4 regions of the Bacillus silvicola genome follow, and region 1 is predicted to be linked to each of the others. Evidence: riboswitches for the same ligand, from Rfam matches in the RefSeq annotation. Region 1 holds a riboswitch; each other region holds the start of a gene.
What was found. Region 1 has a riboswitch for S-adenosylmethionine ahead of ACP6L7_RS30845 (methionine ABC transporter ATP-binding protein). Riboswitches for the same ligand answer to the same signal wherever they lie in the genome.
Positions count from the first base shown of each region.

Region 2: linked by a shared signal. The riboswitch ahead of ACP6L7_RS27430 (MetQ/NlpA family ABC transporter substrate-binding protein) and the one ahead of ACP6L7_RS30845 (methionine ABC transporter ATP-binding protein) in region 1 are both predicted to bind S-adenosylmethionine.
Region 3: linked by a shared signal. The riboswitch ahead of ACP6L7_RS27345 (peptide ABC transporter substrate-binding protein) and the one ahead of ACP6L7_RS30845 (methionine ABC transporter ATP-binding protein) in region 1 are both predicted to bind S-adenosylmethionine.
Region 4: linked by a shared signal. The riboswitch ahead of ACP6L7_RS26605 (methionine ABC transporter ATP-binding protein) and the one ahead of ACP6L7_RS30845 (methionine ABC transporter ATP-binding protein) in region 1 are both predicted to bind S-adenosylmethionine.

Region 1 covers NZ_JBNGVC010000013.1:1,696,643-1,700,885, forward strand. Annotated here, with positions in the region: gene ACP6L7_RS30830 (toprim domain-containing protein) at 212-556, shown strand; gene ACP6L7_RS30835 (thioredoxin family protein) at 560-868, shown strand; gene ACP6L7_RS30840 (hypothetical protein) at 1,023-1,367, shown strand; SAM riboswitch class I at 1,493-1,600, shown strand; gene ACP6L7_RS30845 (methionine ABC transporter ATP-binding protein) at 1,910-2,935, shown strand; gene ACP6L7_RS30850 (methionine ABC transporter permease) at 2,928-3,593, shown strand; gene metQ (methionine ABC transporter substrate-binding lipoprotein MetQ) at 3,616-4,243, shown strand, end outside.
Region 2 covers NZ_JBNGVC010000013.1:1,036,040-1,040,282, forward strand. Annotated here, with positions in the region: gene ACP6L7_RS27420 (FAD-binding oxidoreductase) at 1-671, opposite strand, end outside; gene ACP6L7_RS27425 (NAD(P)-dependent alcohol dehydrogenase) at 872-1,780, shown strand; SAM riboswitch class I at 1,861-1,974, shown strand; gene ACP6L7_RS27430 (MetQ/NlpA family ABC transporter substrate-binding protein) at 2,060-2,872, shown strand; gene ACP6L7_RS27435 (methionine ABC transporter ATP-binding protein) at 2,885-3,925, shown strand; gene ACP6L7_RS27440 (methionine ABC transporter permease) at 3,900-4,243, shown strand, end outside.
Region 3 covers NZ_JBNGVC010000013.1:1,016,872-1,021,114, reverse strand. Annotated here, with positions in the region: gene ACP6L7_RS27350 (peptide ABC transporter substrate-binding protein) at 1-404, opposite strand, end outside; gene ACP6L7_RS27345 (peptide ABC transporter substrate-binding protein) at 789-2,429, opposite strand; SAM riboswitch class I at 2,564-2,668, opposite strand; gene ACP6L7_RS27340 (aldo/keto reductase) at 2,823-3,656, opposite strand; gene proC (pyrroline-5-carboxylate reductase) at 3,658-4,243, opposite strand, start outside.
Region 4 covers NZ_JBNGVC010000013.1:869,410-873,652, reverse strand. Annotated here, with positions in the region: gene pruA (L-glutamate gamma-semialdehyde dehydrogenase) at 1-859, shown strand, start outside; gene ACP6L7_RS26610 (cysteine hydrolase family protein) at 1,174-1,719, opposite strand; SAM riboswitch class I at 1,948-2,053, shown strand; gene ACP6L7_RS26605 (methionine ABC transporter ATP-binding protein) at 2,177-3,196, shown strand; gene ACP6L7_RS26600 (methionine ABC transporter permease) at 3,186-3,851, shown strand; gene ACP6L7_RS26595 (MetQ/NlpA family ABC transporter substrate-binding protein) at 3,873-4,243, shown strand, end outside.

The sequences.
Region 1 (4,243 bases):
TCTAGCTCCACCTCCTAGCCCTTCATGTCTAAGAACCTTCCGCACGAGAAGACAAAAAGCGTCTTCTGTGCGAAAGAACCTTAGCCAACAGGGCTAAGCAGTCGGTTCCGCTTTTCTTTTGCAAAAATAAACAGGAAACAACATGAAAATAACGAATATACTATATACTAAGTTAAAGGTTGTATAGTATATGGTGATCGGGTGATGACATATGATTTATGTGGAAAAAGTCATTATTGTAGAAGGTAAGTCAGACAGAAGAAAGATTGAATCTATTATTCGTGAACCGGTGGAAATTGTTTGTACAAATGGTACAATTGGTTTGTCGAAAATGGATGAGCTCATTGATCAATTTTTTGATAAGGACGTATATGTGCTAGTGGATGCTGATGATGCAGGGGAAAAGTTAAGGAAACAATTTCGAAAAGAATTTCCGCAAGCAGAGCATATTTATATTGATCGCTCGTATCGCGAGGTGGCGACTGCGCCTTCTTCACATTTAGCAAATGTATTATGGGGAGCTGACATTGACGTTTATACAGAATATTTACGGTAAGGAATGATAGAAGTGATTGACTGGACAGGTACCGAAGCTACAGCCCTAATAGAAAACGAAGAAAAAACAGTGCTATATGTATATACACCAATGTGTGGAACATGCCAATTAGCAAAAAAGATGTTAACGGTTGTCGAGATGACGATTGAAGATTTGAAAATTGGAATGTTAGATTTAAATTATGCTCCGCATTTAGCGAAAGAGTATGGAATCGAAAGTGTACCGTGTTTACTTGTTTTTGAAAATGGGACACTAATGAAGAAGATATATGCATTTCATTCGGTGGAATATTTATATACGGAATTAAAGTAGGCGGCAAAGTTTTTGCCGCCTCGACATATTTCTTGGGAAATATGTCGAGATGCAGGGTGGTTACAGTATTTGTCGAGCGAAAGTTACAGGATTGCTCTTTAGTGAGAGGGAATGGTATGTGTAATAGAAAGTGATATGAAGGATGTGATTTAGGGTGAAATTATATTCTTTGCTACAATCATTTGTAAATTACGCTAATGGTCAATATCATTTAGAGCCGCTTTTAAGACAAGGAGAAAAAACTGTTAATTTTCGCTTTGGGGATGAATGCTGTTCATTACAAATTTCAAGGGATTATATTGAACTTTTGAAAGAGGAAAGAGGAACAGAACAAATCGTGTGTTTAGGGGAAGAGGATGTAAAACGTTTGGTGAATGGAAATATAAGGTTGCAGACGTTAATGAGCGATGGGCGTGTGCAATATTCGGGAACGTATCGAACGATGTTGTTAATTGAATCAATGTTTCATATATGTAAGCCGATGTCAGTGGGTGCTTAAAAGTCTGAAGTTTCTTTTTTTACGAAAATTTCTGTTGACATGGCGTATGGATATTGATACAATTCAATTCATAAAATATAGACAATTTAATAAATTTCAAATCAGACGAAAATTTAATCTGATTTCTCTTATCAAGAGAGGTGGAGGGACTGTGCCCTGTGAAGCCCGGCAACCGTCAACTTATGTTGAAATGGTGCCAATTCCTGCAAAGCAAATGCTTTGAGAGATGAGAGAGAGGGATAATGTTGTTATATACGCATATAAACCTTTCTGCTTCTCTAAAGCGGAAAGGTTTTTTTGTTGTTTGAATGTGGAGGACATTCAAATAATAAGAGGAGATATACCGATGGACTACACGCATCAAAAATAAAAAAATTGCGGAGTCTATCTAAAGTTTTATGAAATCCAGCTCCAGCGGCTAGAACAGTCGGTCGTTTCATCCCTTCCTATGAGGCAAACAGCGCCTCTACGTCTGGGATTCGGGCGTCCTCTTGTTCTAAACGAGCTGCTTGCGCTTTTTATTTAAAAAAGGGGTGAACATCATGATCTTATTAGAAAATGTAAAGAAAATATATAAGGCAAAAAGCGGTGATGTCACTGCTGTAGATAACGCCAACTTACAAATAGAGAAAGGCGAAATATTTGGTGTTATCGGATATAGTGGCGCTGGGAAAAGTTCTTTAATTAGATTGTTTAATCAGTTAGAGAAACCAACGTCTGGTCAAATTACAATCGCAAATCGTGTAATTTCAGCAATTACAGGAAGTGAACTTCGTAAGGCAAGACAAGAAATCGGAATGATTTTTCAGCACTTCAACTTACTTTGGTCACGAACTGTACGCGAAAATATCGAATTCCCACTTGAAATTGCGGGTGTGGATAAGGCGAAGAGAAGAAAACGTGTTGATGAGTTAATTCATCTCGTTGGATTAGAAGGAAGAGGAGACGCATATCCATCTCAGTTAAGTGGTGGACAAAAGCAACGCGTTGGGATTGCAAGAGCGTTAGCAAATAATCCACAAGTACTTTTATGTGATGAAGCAACGTCAGCTCTTGATCCAGAAACGACGGATCAAATTTTAGATTTATTATTAGACATTAATAAGCGTCTCAACTTAACAATTGTATTAATTACACATGAGATGCACGTGATTCGGAAGATTTGTAATCGAGTTGCTGTAATGGAGAAAGGGAAAATCGTAGAAACAGGTCCAGTACTTGACGTATTCCGTAATCCAAAGCAGGACATTACAAAACGATTTGTACAGCAGTTAACGGATTCTGAAGATACGAATGAAACGATTGAAAGCTTAATAGAAAAGTATCCAGATGGAAAAGTAATTCGCTTGCAGTTTGTCGGTGAGGCTGTAGAAAGACCAGTACTTCAAAGATTAATGCAACGCAGCGATATAGAAGTTAGCATTTTGCAAGGAAATATCGCACAAACGAATAACGGTTCTTATGGAAGTTTAGTTGTTCATTTAAATGGTGAGGAAACAGCGATCCAGCAAGCGATAGAAGGAATTCATCAAGATCAAGTAGAGCTGGAGGTGATTGCACATGGATAAGTTAATCGCAAATATTGATTGGAATCAAATGTTAGAAGCAACTGGTGAAACGTTATATATGACGGCAATCGCAGCGCTTGCCACATTTGTGTTAGGACTTATTTTAGGACTATTACTCTTTATGACAGCGAAAGATAATTTATGGGAAAATAAAGCGATTAATACGGTGATTGGAGCATTCGTAAACATTTTCCGTTCTATACCGTTCATCATTTTAATTATTTTATTAATCCCATTCACAAAAATCCTTCTTGGAACAATCCTTGGAGCGAGTGCAGCACTGCCAGCTTTAATTATTGGCGCAGCACCGTTTTACGCGAGAATGGTTGAAATCGCACTTCGTGAAATTGATAAAGGTGTAATTGAAGCTTCAAAAGCAATGGGAGCAAAAACAAGCACAATTATTTTGAAAGTGTTAATTCCAGAATCGTTACCAGCGTTAGTATCTGGTATAACGGTTACGACTATTGCTTTAGTAGGCTATACAGCAATGGCAGGTGTTGTTGGTGCTGGTGGTCTTGGAACGCTTGCTTATTTAGAGGGATTCCAGAGAGGGAATAACGATGTAACAATCGTTGCGACAATTTGTGTATTACTAGTTGTATTCTTCATTCAGTGGATTGGTGATAGTTTAACGACTCGGATAGATAAAAGATAATGAAAACAGGGGGATATTTCAAATGAAAAAATTATTACTTACAGCACTTATTTCAACTTCAATTTTTGGGTTAGCTGCTTGCGGGGGGAAAGATAAAGATGAAAAGAAACTTGTTGTTGGTGCTTCTAACGTACCGCACGCTGAAATTTTAGAAAAGGCAAAACCGTTACTTGAGAAAAAAGGAATTGAGTTAGAAATTAAAAAATTCCAAGACTACGTGTTACCGAATAAATCGTTAGCAGATAAAGAATTAGATGCGAACTACTTCCAGCACATTCCGTATTTAGAAAAAGAAATTAAAGATAAAAAATATGATTTTGAAGTAGCAGGAAAAATTCATTTAGAACCGATTGGTGTATATTCTCAAAAATATAAGAGCTTAAAAGAACTTCCAGACGGGGCGACAATTATTATGAGTAATTCTGTTACTGATCATGGTCGTGGTTTAGCAATTTTACAAAAAGAAGGCATTTTAAAAATTAAAGACGGAGTAGAACCAGTTAATGCAACTCCAAAAGATATTGCAGATAATCCGAAAAACTTAAAGTTCAAAACAGATATTGAGCCTGGTTTGTTACCACAAGTGTATAACAATAAAGAAGGCGACGCTGTTTTAATTAACTCGAACTATGCAATTGATGCGAAATTAA
Region 2 (4,243 bases), 660 kb from region 1:
TTATAGTCTAGTACCCTCGTATGCGTTTCATATAATTCATCATTAGTTAACTTTAGCGTCACATCTAAAATTACACCAAACAATCCGTATCCCCCAATTACATACGGAAGCAAGTCCACATTTTCTTCTCTACTTACATTACGTACCGTACCATCTGCCATTAACAATCTGAACGACTCTACTGTATCAATCAATGCTTCATGACGAATATCACGCCCATGTACATTTACACTTAATGAACCACCAACAGTAAAAATATTTTGAGATTGCATCACTTGAACTGCAAGACCATATGGATTGATTTTCTTTTGAATGTCATTCCATGTGACACCGCTTTGTACCCTAATCCTCTTTTTCTCCGGATCAAACTCTAATATTTCATTATAGCCCTTCATATCAAGCATCGTGCCGTTCGGATAATACGTCTGTCCGCCTTGGCTATGTTGCATACCTGCAATAGAAATCTTCTCTCCAGAAGCATTTGCATCTTGCACTAATTTTTTAAATGAATTTTCATCCTCAGCATTTTCAACACGTTTAATTTTCGTTGGAAGTAACTTTCCTACATCACTCATAATAGGATGATCCAGTTGCTCTTTGTATGTATATATAGATGTCGCGAGCAACACTGTATACGCTACAATAACAACTGCTATCTTTCTTTTTTTCAAATGGCACTCTCCTCGTTTGAAATTCTAATCTCACTAGTACTTCTCTCTATTTTTATTGTACCTACTTTTTTAAAAGGAAAATACTACACTGTAAAAAAGAACTATCCTTCTTTTACTTACTATGAAGTGAAACCATAAGCATGATTTTAAAAAAATTTAAATATGATGTAGAGGAAAATAACTTTATTCAGGAGGTTGCTATGAAAGCAATTATTTGCACAAAATACGGGCCACCTAACGTTCTCAAGCTTCAAGACGTAAAGAAACCTACTCCTAAAAAGAATGAAGTATTAGTTAAGATTCACGCAACAAGTGTAACTACTGGAGATTGTAGAATGCGGAGCTTTTCTAGCCCCCTATTATTTTGGATTCCTATGCGAATTATATTAGGTTTCAGAACACCGAGAAGGCCTATACTCGGTGTAGAATTATCTGGTGAAATTGAAGAAATAGGAACGGATGTAACTCAATTTAAAAAAGGAGACCCAGTCTTTGCATTAACAGGACTGAACGTTGGTGGTTATGCTGAATACACATGTGTGCATGAAAGCGGATTGATAGCATTAAAGCCCCTCAATTTAACATATGAAGAAGCTGCTGTTATTCCTTTTGGTGGCACTTCAGCATTACATTTTTTGAGAAAAGGACACATAAAAAAAGGACAGCAAGTACTTATATATGGCGCTTCCGGATCAGTAGGTACCGCTGCTGTGCAACTTGCTAAATATTTCGGTGCGACTGTTACAGCTGTTTGTAGCAATTCAAATTTTGAGTTAGTACAATCTTTAGGAGCTAATCACGTAATTGATTATACGAAAGAAGATTTTACAAAGCGAGATGAACGCTACGATATTATATTCGATGCAGTTGGAAAAATTAAAAAATCCCATTGCAAGAGTGCATTAACAGCTAACGGTAAATACGTGTCAGTCAACGGAACGATGGCAAAAGTAAGCAAAGAAGATATGCTTCTACTAAAAATGCTAACGGAAGAAGAAAAATTAAAACCAGTTATTGATAAAACTTACCCGCTAGAAGAAATTTCAGAGGCTCATACGTACGTAGAGACCGGACATAAAAAAGGGAATGTTTCCATCACCTTAAAATAAAATATATTCAGAAAATAATATTGACAATTCTTTTTGTAAGATTTACTATTAATACCATATTTAAAAACTACATACACATACTCTTATCAAGAGTGGCGGAGGGACTGGCCCGATGATGCCCGGCAACCGAGCTTATAACGTATAAGCTAAGGTGCTAATTCCTGCAGAACGATTTTCGTTTTGGAAGATAAGAGAGGAACCTATTTCGTCTATTCGGCACCTCTCTTATTTTTGAGAGGTGCTTTTTATTTTGGAACGTATATTAAGGGGGAATTATAGATGAAAAAGGTATTATTAAGTATTGTAAGTGGAGCTGTATTATTGTTAGGTGCATGTGGTGCTAATTCTGATAAAGAGGTAAAAGCATTAGATGAGAAAAAGATTACCGTTGGTGTAACAGGTGGACCGCATGAACAAATTTTTGAAAAGGTGAAGGAAGTTGCAGCAAAAGATGGTCTCGAAATTGATGTAAAGGTATTTAATGATTATGTAGCGCCAAACGTATCTTTAGATGAAAAAAGCCTCGATGTAAATAGCTATCAAACTAAATCTTATTTAGATGTATTTAAAGCCGAACGCAACATGAAATTAACTGAAGTATTTTCAACAGTAACATTCCCTATGGGCGTATATTCTAAAAGTTTAAAAGATGTAAAAGAATTAAAAGAGGGTGACGCAATTGCTGTACCAAACGATCCAACAAATGAACTTCGAGCTTTAAAACTATTTGAAAAAGCAGGGATTTTAAAAGTCGATCCAAAAGCTACAGAAAAGGCAACTGCAAAAGATGTAATTGAAAATCCAAAAAAATTAAAGATTGTTGAATTAGAGGCATCTCAATTACCAACGCAGCTAAGTGAAGTGAAAGCCGCTGCAATTAATACAAACTTTGCATTAGGTGCAAAATTAAGCCCAGCGAAAGATTCTATTTTCCGCGAAGGAAAGGATTCACCATATGTGAATTGGGTCGTTGTTCGTACTGAAAATAAAGATGATGCAGTTGTAAATAAATTGAAGAAAGCTTATCAATCTAAAGAAGTAAAAGATTTCATTGAGAAAAAATTTGATGGTTCTGTTTTACCGTCTTGGTAGGAGCTGACTATAATGATTGAATTAAAAAACGTCTCCAAAGTATTTACAACAAAAAAAGGGAATGTTGAGGCCCTTAAATCAACTTCCCTTAAAGTAAAAAAGGGCGAGGTATTTGGAATCATTGGATATAGCGGCGCTGGTAAAAGTACATTAATTCGCTGTGTAAATTTATTAGAAAAACCAACGACAGGAAATATCATTATAAACGAACAAGATTTAACAACCTTATCGACAAAAGAACTCGCAAAAGCGAGACAAAAGATCGGCATGATTTTTCAAGGATTCAATTTACTTAAAACCGTTACCGTTTATGAAAACATCGCACTACCCTTACGTCTATCTGGTCTTCCCAAAAATGAAATTGAAAAAAGGGTAGAAAAGTATTTACGCATTGTTGATCTCTTTAATAAAAAAGACGCCTATCCAAGTGAATTATCTGGTGGCCAAAAACAACGTGTAGCGATCGCTCGTGCACTATCTCATGAGCCTGAAGTTTTATTAAGTGATGAAGCAACGAGCGCATTAGATCCGGAAACGACCGATTCTATTCTTGATTTGTTATTAAAAATCAATGAAGAAATTGGAATCACGATTTTACTAATTACACACGAAATGAATGTCATCCAGCGTATTTGTGACCACGTTGCCGTTATGGAACATGGGGCGGTAGTCGAAAGTGGAACCGTAAAAGATATTTTTACAAACCCACAACATGTAACAACGAAGAAATTTGTAAATAGCGCATTTGCAGCTAAAATTCCAGAAGAGGTACAGAAAGAGCTACAAAGCACTGGAGAAATCGTAACACTTTCATTTATAGGAACCGCTTCAGGAGAACCAGCGTTAGCTGTCGCTACAAAACGTTTTCAGGTATATCCTAATATTTTATCAGGCAATATTACGCAGTTAAAACATGAGGCATATGGGAAACTGGTCGTTCATATGCAAGGTGACAAAAATGAAGTAAACCGTGCTTTATCATTTTTACAAGAACAAGGAATTATCGTAGAAGGAGGTAGAACAGATTATGGGAAACAAGCCCTTTTTGGATGAGTGGGGTAACGTAATATGGGAAGCAACAATTCAAACATTTCAAATGACATCTATTTCATTACTTATCTCTATCCTTATTGCATTACCACTTGGTGTCACACTTGTTTTAACGAGACCTGGTGGACAGCGAGAAAATAAAATTATCTATCCTATTCTTAATACAGTTATTAATGTCATTCGCTCTCTTCCATTTATCATTCTATTATTCTTTATTTTACCTTTCACAAAGTTTCTAATGGGAACATCAATTGGCGTACAAGGTGTTATCGTACCACTTGTCGTATTTACAGCCCCTTATATTGCACGTTTAATGGAAAC
Region 3 (4,243 bases), 680 kb from region 1:
GCTGTATCAGGGTTTACGGCACGTTGCCAAGCGAAGACAAAGTCCTTTGCTGTAACAGGAGTACCATTTGACCATTTTGAATCGCGCAGGTGGAATGTATATTTTGTTTTATCGGGACTAACGTCAACCGACTCAGCAACACCAGGAATCGGTTTATTATCTTCTCCCATTGCATATAAACCTTCAAAAACATTTCGCATTACGTTCATGGATTCCGTATCCGTTGCTTTTGCAACATCCATTGTTGGAATTTCTGAAGCGAATGATAAGTTAATTGCCTGTTTATCAGGTGCTTTATCGTTCGCTTTCGCTCCGCTTGCATTATCTTTATTTCCCCCACAAGCAGTTAGTAGTAGACTTGCCCCTAAAACAGATGCAACAACAGGTACAACTTTTTTCTTCATTGTTCTTTCCTCCCTAAATGTGTTGTTCGTAACGTCATAATGTCCATGTCTTGAAGTAGCTATAGAAGGAGATAAAACCTATTATAGATATTTGTTTATAGGTAATCAGGTGTTCTATATGTATATACATGCTGAACTGTAATCTATCGTTATATGTTTCAACGTAGTAGACATTATGTTTTGATGGTGAAATATTTCGTCTCTTTGATTATTTAGAATATTAACACTGAAAAGAACTATATGTCAATAATAAAAATAGAGTGTTAATTTCTTGAAATAATATATTAAAAAAGTAGATTCACTCATATTAAGGAATCTACTTTTAATATATTTTGCCAAAAAAACAATGGGAGTTGGTGGAAACACGATGATTAAAGTCGCATTTTATTTTTCAATTTTTGCCCATTTGAAGTTTAATTGACCTGCAAAGTCTACTTGTACAATTCCTTTTACATAAGAACGCTCTAGATAAGATTCTCCTTTTTGGTAAAGAGGAGCGATAACAGAGTCCTTAAATAAGATTTTTTCTGATGCTAGTAACGCTTCCCAGCGAGCTTTTTCATCACCAGCCAAGGTAGTTTTAACTTTTTCAATTGTGTCATCAAACTCTTTATTAGAGTAATGATCTAAGTTGTAAGGGTTATTCGTCGTAAATAGTTCAAGGAATGTAATTGGATCAGCAAAGTCAGGGCTCCAACCGTCAATTCCAATCTCGTAGTCACCTTTTAATAAGAGTGAAACTTGTTGTTTACGTGGTTGCGGTTTTATATTTACTGTTAAGCCATCTAAATTCTTTTCTAGTTGCCCTTTTAGGAACTCACCAGTTTTCTTCTCAAGGTCACCATCACTTGTTAATAATTCTAATGTTATCTTTTCAGAACCAAGTTCTTTTTTTGCTTTCTTCCATAATTCTTGTGCAGATGTTGTATCAACTTTTGTTAAATCGCCGTTTGCAGTACGGAAGTCTTTTCCATCAGGCCCTTTTGCAAAGTTTTTCGGCACGAGACTAAAGGTTGGTGTAGAGCCATCATTTAATAACGTATTTACAAAGGATTTTCGATCAATTGTTTGATCGATTGCTTGGCGTGCAGAAACGTTTTGAAGTACTTTGTTTTGTTGATTCATACGTAAAAACTGTACCCCTACATTCGGACGTTCTTTGAAGTTAGTATCCTTTTTATATTTATCAACGAAATCAGATGTTAGTTTTATACGGTCTAATTGTTTGGATTCGAATAAATTTACTTCTGTTGATTTCTCTTTCACAACGTTGAAATTGATTTCTTCGAGTTTGACATTATCTTTATCCCAATAGGTAGGGTTTTTCTTAAATTTAAAGCTTTGTTCATGCTTCCAATCGCTTAGTGTAAAAGCTCCGTTGTACAAGATTTTGTTATCTTCTAAAGCGTACTTATCACCTTGTGATTTAAAGAATTCCTCGTTAATTGGTAGAAATGTTGGGAACGCTGTTAAGCTAATAAAGTACGGAACAGGGCGTTCTAATTCTACCTCAAACGTATGGTCATCAATTGCTTTTACACCAAGTTGATCGGCTGGAAGTTCTTTGTTGTTAATTTTTGTTGCATTTTTAATATCAAAGAATAGAAATGCATATTCAGAGGCTGTTGCTGGATCGACAGCTCTTTGCCAAGCGAAGACAAAATCTTTCGCTGTAACAGGAGTGCCGTTTGACCATTTTGAATCTCGTAAATGGAATGTGTATTTCGTTTTATCGCCATTTACTTCATGAGATTTTGCAACGCCAGGGACAGGTTTGTTACCTTCACCAAGATTATACAAACCTTCAAATACGTTTCTCATTACTTGACCAGAATCAGTATCTGTAGCACGAGCTGTATCCATTGTTCGTATTTCAGTAGGTGAAGATAAGTTTAAAACCTGTTTACTAGGTGCCTCGTCTTTTGCATTTGCTCCGCTTGCTTCGTTTTTATAACTGCCGCAACCAGTTAATAAAATACTTACTCCTACAACTGATGCAATACCGGGTACAAACTTCTTTTTCATTTGATTTTCCTCCTAAATGGTTAATAAGATTGGATGATGATGAGGGAATGAAAAACAAAAAATCCCTCTTTTCATATTGAGAAAGAGGGATTTTTACGTACAAGTTATGCACCCGTATATAAACGAAGTCCCTCATTCTATCTTTCAAGCACAAAGCTTGCAGGAAGTGGCACAGTATTCAAAATGAACCTGTTGCCGAGGTTTCAAAGGGCCAGTCCCTCCACCTCTCTTGATACAATGAGTAAACGAATAAATTTTATTAATTTTTGTGTTTCTTTGATAATTCAAAATCTTACACCTTAGATAATGAAGTGTCAATCAAATGGAATATAGTTTAAATTTTCAGTTTTATTAAAAATAAAAAAACCACTGCATATGGCAGTGGTTTCCCTATTAGAAGTTAAAGTTATCCGGATCTGGACCAACGCGATGATCTTCATTTAGAGCTTGAATTGCTTTCATGTCATCAGCACTTAATTCAAAATCGAATATATTTGCATTTTCAATAATGCGATGTTCTTTAATAGATTTAGGGATTGTTACAACTTCGTTTTGTAGATCCCAGCGTAAAATAACTTGTGCAGTCGATTTATTATATTTTGTCGCAATGTCTTGTAATGTTGGGTTATCCAGTAGCTGTCCTTGCATTAATGGTGACCAAGCTTCAAGCTGGATATTATGTTCTTTACAGAAAGTGTGTAACTCTTCTTGTGCTAAACGTGGGTGGTATTCCACTTGATTGACCATTGGCTTAATTTCAGCAATTTCAAATACGTCTTGTAAGTGATGAATGTGGAAATTGCTCACACCAATAGCGCGAACACGGCCATCTTTATAAAGCTTTTCTAATGCTTTCCATGATTCAGTATATTTCCCTTTTACAGGCCAATGTACTAAATATAAATCTAAATAATCTAGACCTAATTTCTCTAATGTAGTTTCAAATGCTTGAAGTGTTGTTTCATATCCTTGATCGCTATTCCATACTTTTGATGTGATAAATAATTCTTCACGTGCAACACCTGATTCACGGATCGCTTGTCCAACGCCTTCTTCGTTTTGATAAATTGCTGCAGTATCGATACTACGGTAGCCATTTTTAATTGCTGCTTTTACAGATTCAATTACTTCTGAACCATCTTCTACTTTAAAAACACCTAAACCGAACCAAGGCATTTTTACGCCGTTATGTAATGTTGTATAGTCTTTTAAACTTGTTAAATTCATATTATTTCCCCCTAGCTTTTTTGTTTGTTGCTTCTACTGCTTTTTGAATTGCCTCTGAAAAATTATATTCATATAAAGCTTTGAGACCCTCAGCTGTGGAACCACCTGGTGTTGTTACTTGTTCGCGGAGGTTAGCTGGATCTTGCGTTTGTTCAAGCATAGAAGTAGAGCCGGAAATCATTTGAATGACAAGGTGTTTTGCGGTTGCTTCATCGACTCCATAACTTTTTGTTGCTTCAATTAAGCTTTCGGCAAAGTAATAAAGGAAAGCAGGTGCACTTCCAGTAACTGCGGTAAGCTGATGAACTTCCTCTTCAGTGCAAAGTTGCGAAGTACCAATGCCTCTTAAAAGCAGTTGCAGGGTTTCTTGATGCATCTCGTTTACTGATCGTCCCATTGTATATAAGGAGATAGACTTTCCGATTTCGGCAGCTGTATTTGGCATAATCCAAGCAACAGGTGTCCCCCCGGGAAGTCTTTCTTCTAAATAAGATGGGCCAATGCCAGCGGCTACCGTTACGACAAGTTGATTCGATAGTAACGGAGATAATTCTGCTAATAATTCTTCATGTGCAGAAGGTGGCATT
Region 4 (4,243 bases), 830 kb from region 1:
AGTTAACTTCGTTCCAGGTAACGGTTCTGAAGTTGGTGATTACTTAGTAGATCACCCTCGTACACGCTTCGTTAGCTTCACTGGATCACGCGATGTAGGTATTCGTATTTATGAGCGTGCAGCAAAAGTAAATCCAGGACAAATTTGGTTAAAACGTGTTATCGCTGAAATGGGCGGTAAAGATACAATCGTTGTTGATAAAGAAGCAGATCTTGAATTAGCTGCTAAATCTATCGTTGCATCAGCATTCGGATTCTCAGGACAAAAATGTTCTGCATGTTCTCGTGCAGTAATCCACGAAGATGTATACGATCATGTATTAAATCGTGCAGTTGAATTAACAAAAGAATTAACAGTTGCTAACCCAGCTGTATTAGGTACAAACATGGGTCCTGTTAATGACCAAGCTGCATTCGATAAAGTAATGAGCTATGTTGCAATTGGTAAAGAAGAAGGTAGAATCCTAGCTGGTGGCGAAGGAGACGATTCTAAAGGCTGGTTCATCCAACCAACAATCGTTGCTGACGTTGCAGAAGATGCTCGCTTAATGAAAGAAGAAATCTTCGGACCAGTAGTAGCATTCTGTAAAGCAAAAGACTTTGATCATGCACTTGCAATTGCAAACAATACAGAATACGGTTTAACAGGAGCAGTTGTTACTAACAACCGTGACCATATTGAAAAAGCACGTGAAGATTTCCACGTTGGTAACTTATACTTCAACCGTGGATGTACTGGTGCAATCGTAGGTTATCAACCATTCGGTGGCTTTAATATGTCTGGTACAGACTCTAAAGCTGGTGGCCCTGATTACTTAGCGCTTCACATGCAAGCAAAAACTACTTCTGAAACTTTATAAGAAATAGTAGGAAAGATCTTCACAGACTGTGAAGATCTTTTCTTTTTGAGAAATTCTCTATAATAGAAGCTAGTTAATTTCAATTAAGAAAAGGTTACCGGATATTACCATTTGTTCTTTGGAATTAGTTAAACCCTATTAATAGTGGGATAAACATGTAAATAGAAATAAAATAGCGAGAAAAATTGACTTATTAGTCATATTTTTTAGTATTCATTTTGAGAATTTCCTGTATAATACAATTTGAAAGAAAATCTATGGTTAGACAAGAGAACACTCCTTTCGGTTTTGCTCACTGAAAGGAGTGTTTTTTTTTAGGTCGCTAAAAACTCTGCTGTACTCCTTACATTTGCGTATACTCCATTTAAACTAGCCAAAATTGTATTATGAATATAAACAGCTGGTATAGTAGCATTCTTAAATGAAAGATCTTTTGTAGCACAAGCATCGTGTATTAGGGTACAGTGAAGGCCAAAATCAAAAGCAGCCCTTACCGTAGCATCAATACACATATGGGTCATCATCCCGCATATTACGACGTGCTCAATTCCTGAACGTTGTAATCGTTCTAGAAGATCGGTTTCTCGGAAGCTATTTGGATAATGTTTAAGGATAACGGTTTCCTCTCTAAGTGGACGGACATTTTCGTGAATATGGACACCTTCTGTATTGGGTAGGAAAAAAGTAGCGTTATCTTTTATAGCTACATGCTGGATATGAAAAATAGGTTCGTTTCTTATTCTAAAATGTTGCAGTAGCTGTTCAGCATATTCACTTGCTTCTACTGGATTACGTAATTCCATCTTTCCATTTGGAAAATAATCATTTTGAATATCGACGAGCAAAAGGGCTGTTTTCATATATTCATCTTCCTCCGAGTTTCATATTCAAATAATGTTATTCAATTCATAGAGAGGATTCTCCTTTTAAAAAGTATGAGGGAGGAGAATTTAACATAACATTGTATTGTGATTTTTATTTAAAAATTTTAATAGAGAAATAATTAATGTTTTTCTGAAAAATGTATTGACTCTTATTATTCTGAGTTCTATAATGGGAATTAATTAAATGACAATTAAATCGATACACTCTTATCCAGAGAGGTGGAGGGACTGGCCCTACGATACCTCAGCAACGGGTTTTTAAATACCGTGCTAATTCCAGCAAGCTTAAAATAAGCTTGGAAGATGAGAAGATGTGAACGAGTACATATAAGTGCTCTCCTTCTTATCTTTTATAGGTGATAAGAAGGAGAGCACTTTTTATTTTACCTCGAAATCTCTACTTCAAGTTTTACAGCATATAGGAGGGAAGAAAATGATTTCTTTTAACAATGTAAGTAAAGTCTATGAATCAGGTGGGCAATCTGTTCATGCAGTGGAGGATGTAACGCTATCAGTTGAAAAGGGCGAAATTTTTGGCATTATCGGATTTAGTGGTGCTGGAAAGAGTACGTTATTACGTCTAGTAAACATGCTAGAGAGACCAACTGCGGGAACGATTTCAATAGATGATAAAGATATTACATCATTATCGACGAAAGAATTACGGAAATTAAGACAAAGAATCGGAATGATTTTTCAAAGCTTTAATTTATTTAATTCAAGAACAGTGTTTGGAAATATTGCGTATCCATTAAAGTTAGCGAAATTGCCAAAGAATGAAATAAAAGAAAGAGTAACTGAATTACTAAAATTTGTTGGTCTAGAAGATAAAGCAAACTATTATCCAGAGCAGTTATCAGGTGGACAAAAGCAGCGCGTTGGGATTGCAAGAGCACTGGCGACATCCCCGGATATTCTCATATGTGATGAGGCAACATCAGCTTTAGATCCAGAAACAACGACAGAAATTCTGAACTTATTAAAGAAAGTAAATAGGGAATATAATGTAACAATCCTACTCATTACACATGAAATGCACGTAGTGAAAGAAATTTGTCACCGTGTAGCTGTAATGGAGAAGGGAAAGGTTATTGAAGAAGGGAAACTGTTTGACGTTTTCACACAACCAAAAACAAAGACAACTCAAAACTTTGTACGTTCTGTTATTAATGATCATTTACCGGAAAGTGTTCTAGGGAAAATTCAAAATGGTGGACAGATTTATCGCTTAACATTTACTGGTGAAGAGACAGGGCAGCCAGTACTATCATATATCGCAAAAAACTATAACGTCGATGTAAACGTACTGTACGGAAATATTATTGAACTTCAAAATGTGCTATTTGGAAATCTACTTGTAGAATTGCAAGGTGAGCAGACAGAAATTCAAAAAGCATTACAGCATCTAAGACTGCAAGTGCAGCTGAAGGAGGTAGAAGCTCATGCGAGTTGATTGGAGTATATTTTGGCCCCGCATATTAGATGCGACGGGGGATACCCTCTTAATGGTAATTGTAACCCTTATATTTGCTATAATTCTTGGTATAACTCTAGGTTTACTATTGTATGTAACGAGAAAAGGAAACTTTTTAGAAAATAAATGGGTCTTTTCTATTCTTAATATCATTATTAATACAATTCGTCCGGTTCCATTCATCATCTTCTTAGTAGCTTTAAGCCCACTAACAAGAAGTGTTATCGGAACGACGATTGGAACAGCAGCAGCAATCTTTCCAATGACGTTAGTTGCATCAATCGGTATTGCTAGAATGGTTGAAACAAATCTTGTTTCTGTTCCGAAAGGGATAATTGAAGCAGCGCAAGCAATGGGAGCTTCCCCAATTAGAATTGTTTTTGAAATTCTTGTGCCAGAAGCGTTAGCGCCATTAATCTTAGGTGTTACGTTTATGACAGTTGGTTTAATTGAATTTTCTGCAGTTGCTGGGCTTGTCGGTGGTGGCGGTCTTGGTGACTTAGCAATGACATATGGTTATCAACGTTTTGATACGTCAGTTATGTTCGTAACGGTTGTTTTACTTATTATTCTCGTACAAATAGCTCAAAATTTAGGAAACTACTTTGCAAAAGTCTTTTTACGTAGATCATAAAAAGGAAGAGGGGAAAAGAAAATGAAGAAAATTTTAGCATTTGCATTATCAGCGATCGTAGGAATTACAGCTTTAAGCGGCTGCTCAGGTGGAGATACAGGTGCAGGAGCGAAAGAGAAAGTAGTTCGCGTCGGTGTAACTGGAACAGATGGAGACGCTTGGGAAATTTTGAAGAAAAAAGCTGAAAAAGAAGGGATTAAAATTAAACTAGTTGAGTTCTCTGATTACACAACGCCAAATAAAGCGTTAGCTGATGGAGATATTGAACTAAACTCATTCCAGCATATCGCTTTCTTAGAGCAATTTAAAAAGGAGCATAAGTTAGATATTACAGCTGTTGGTACAACGCAAATTGCACCGATGGGCTTATACTCTGAAAAATATAAGAAAGC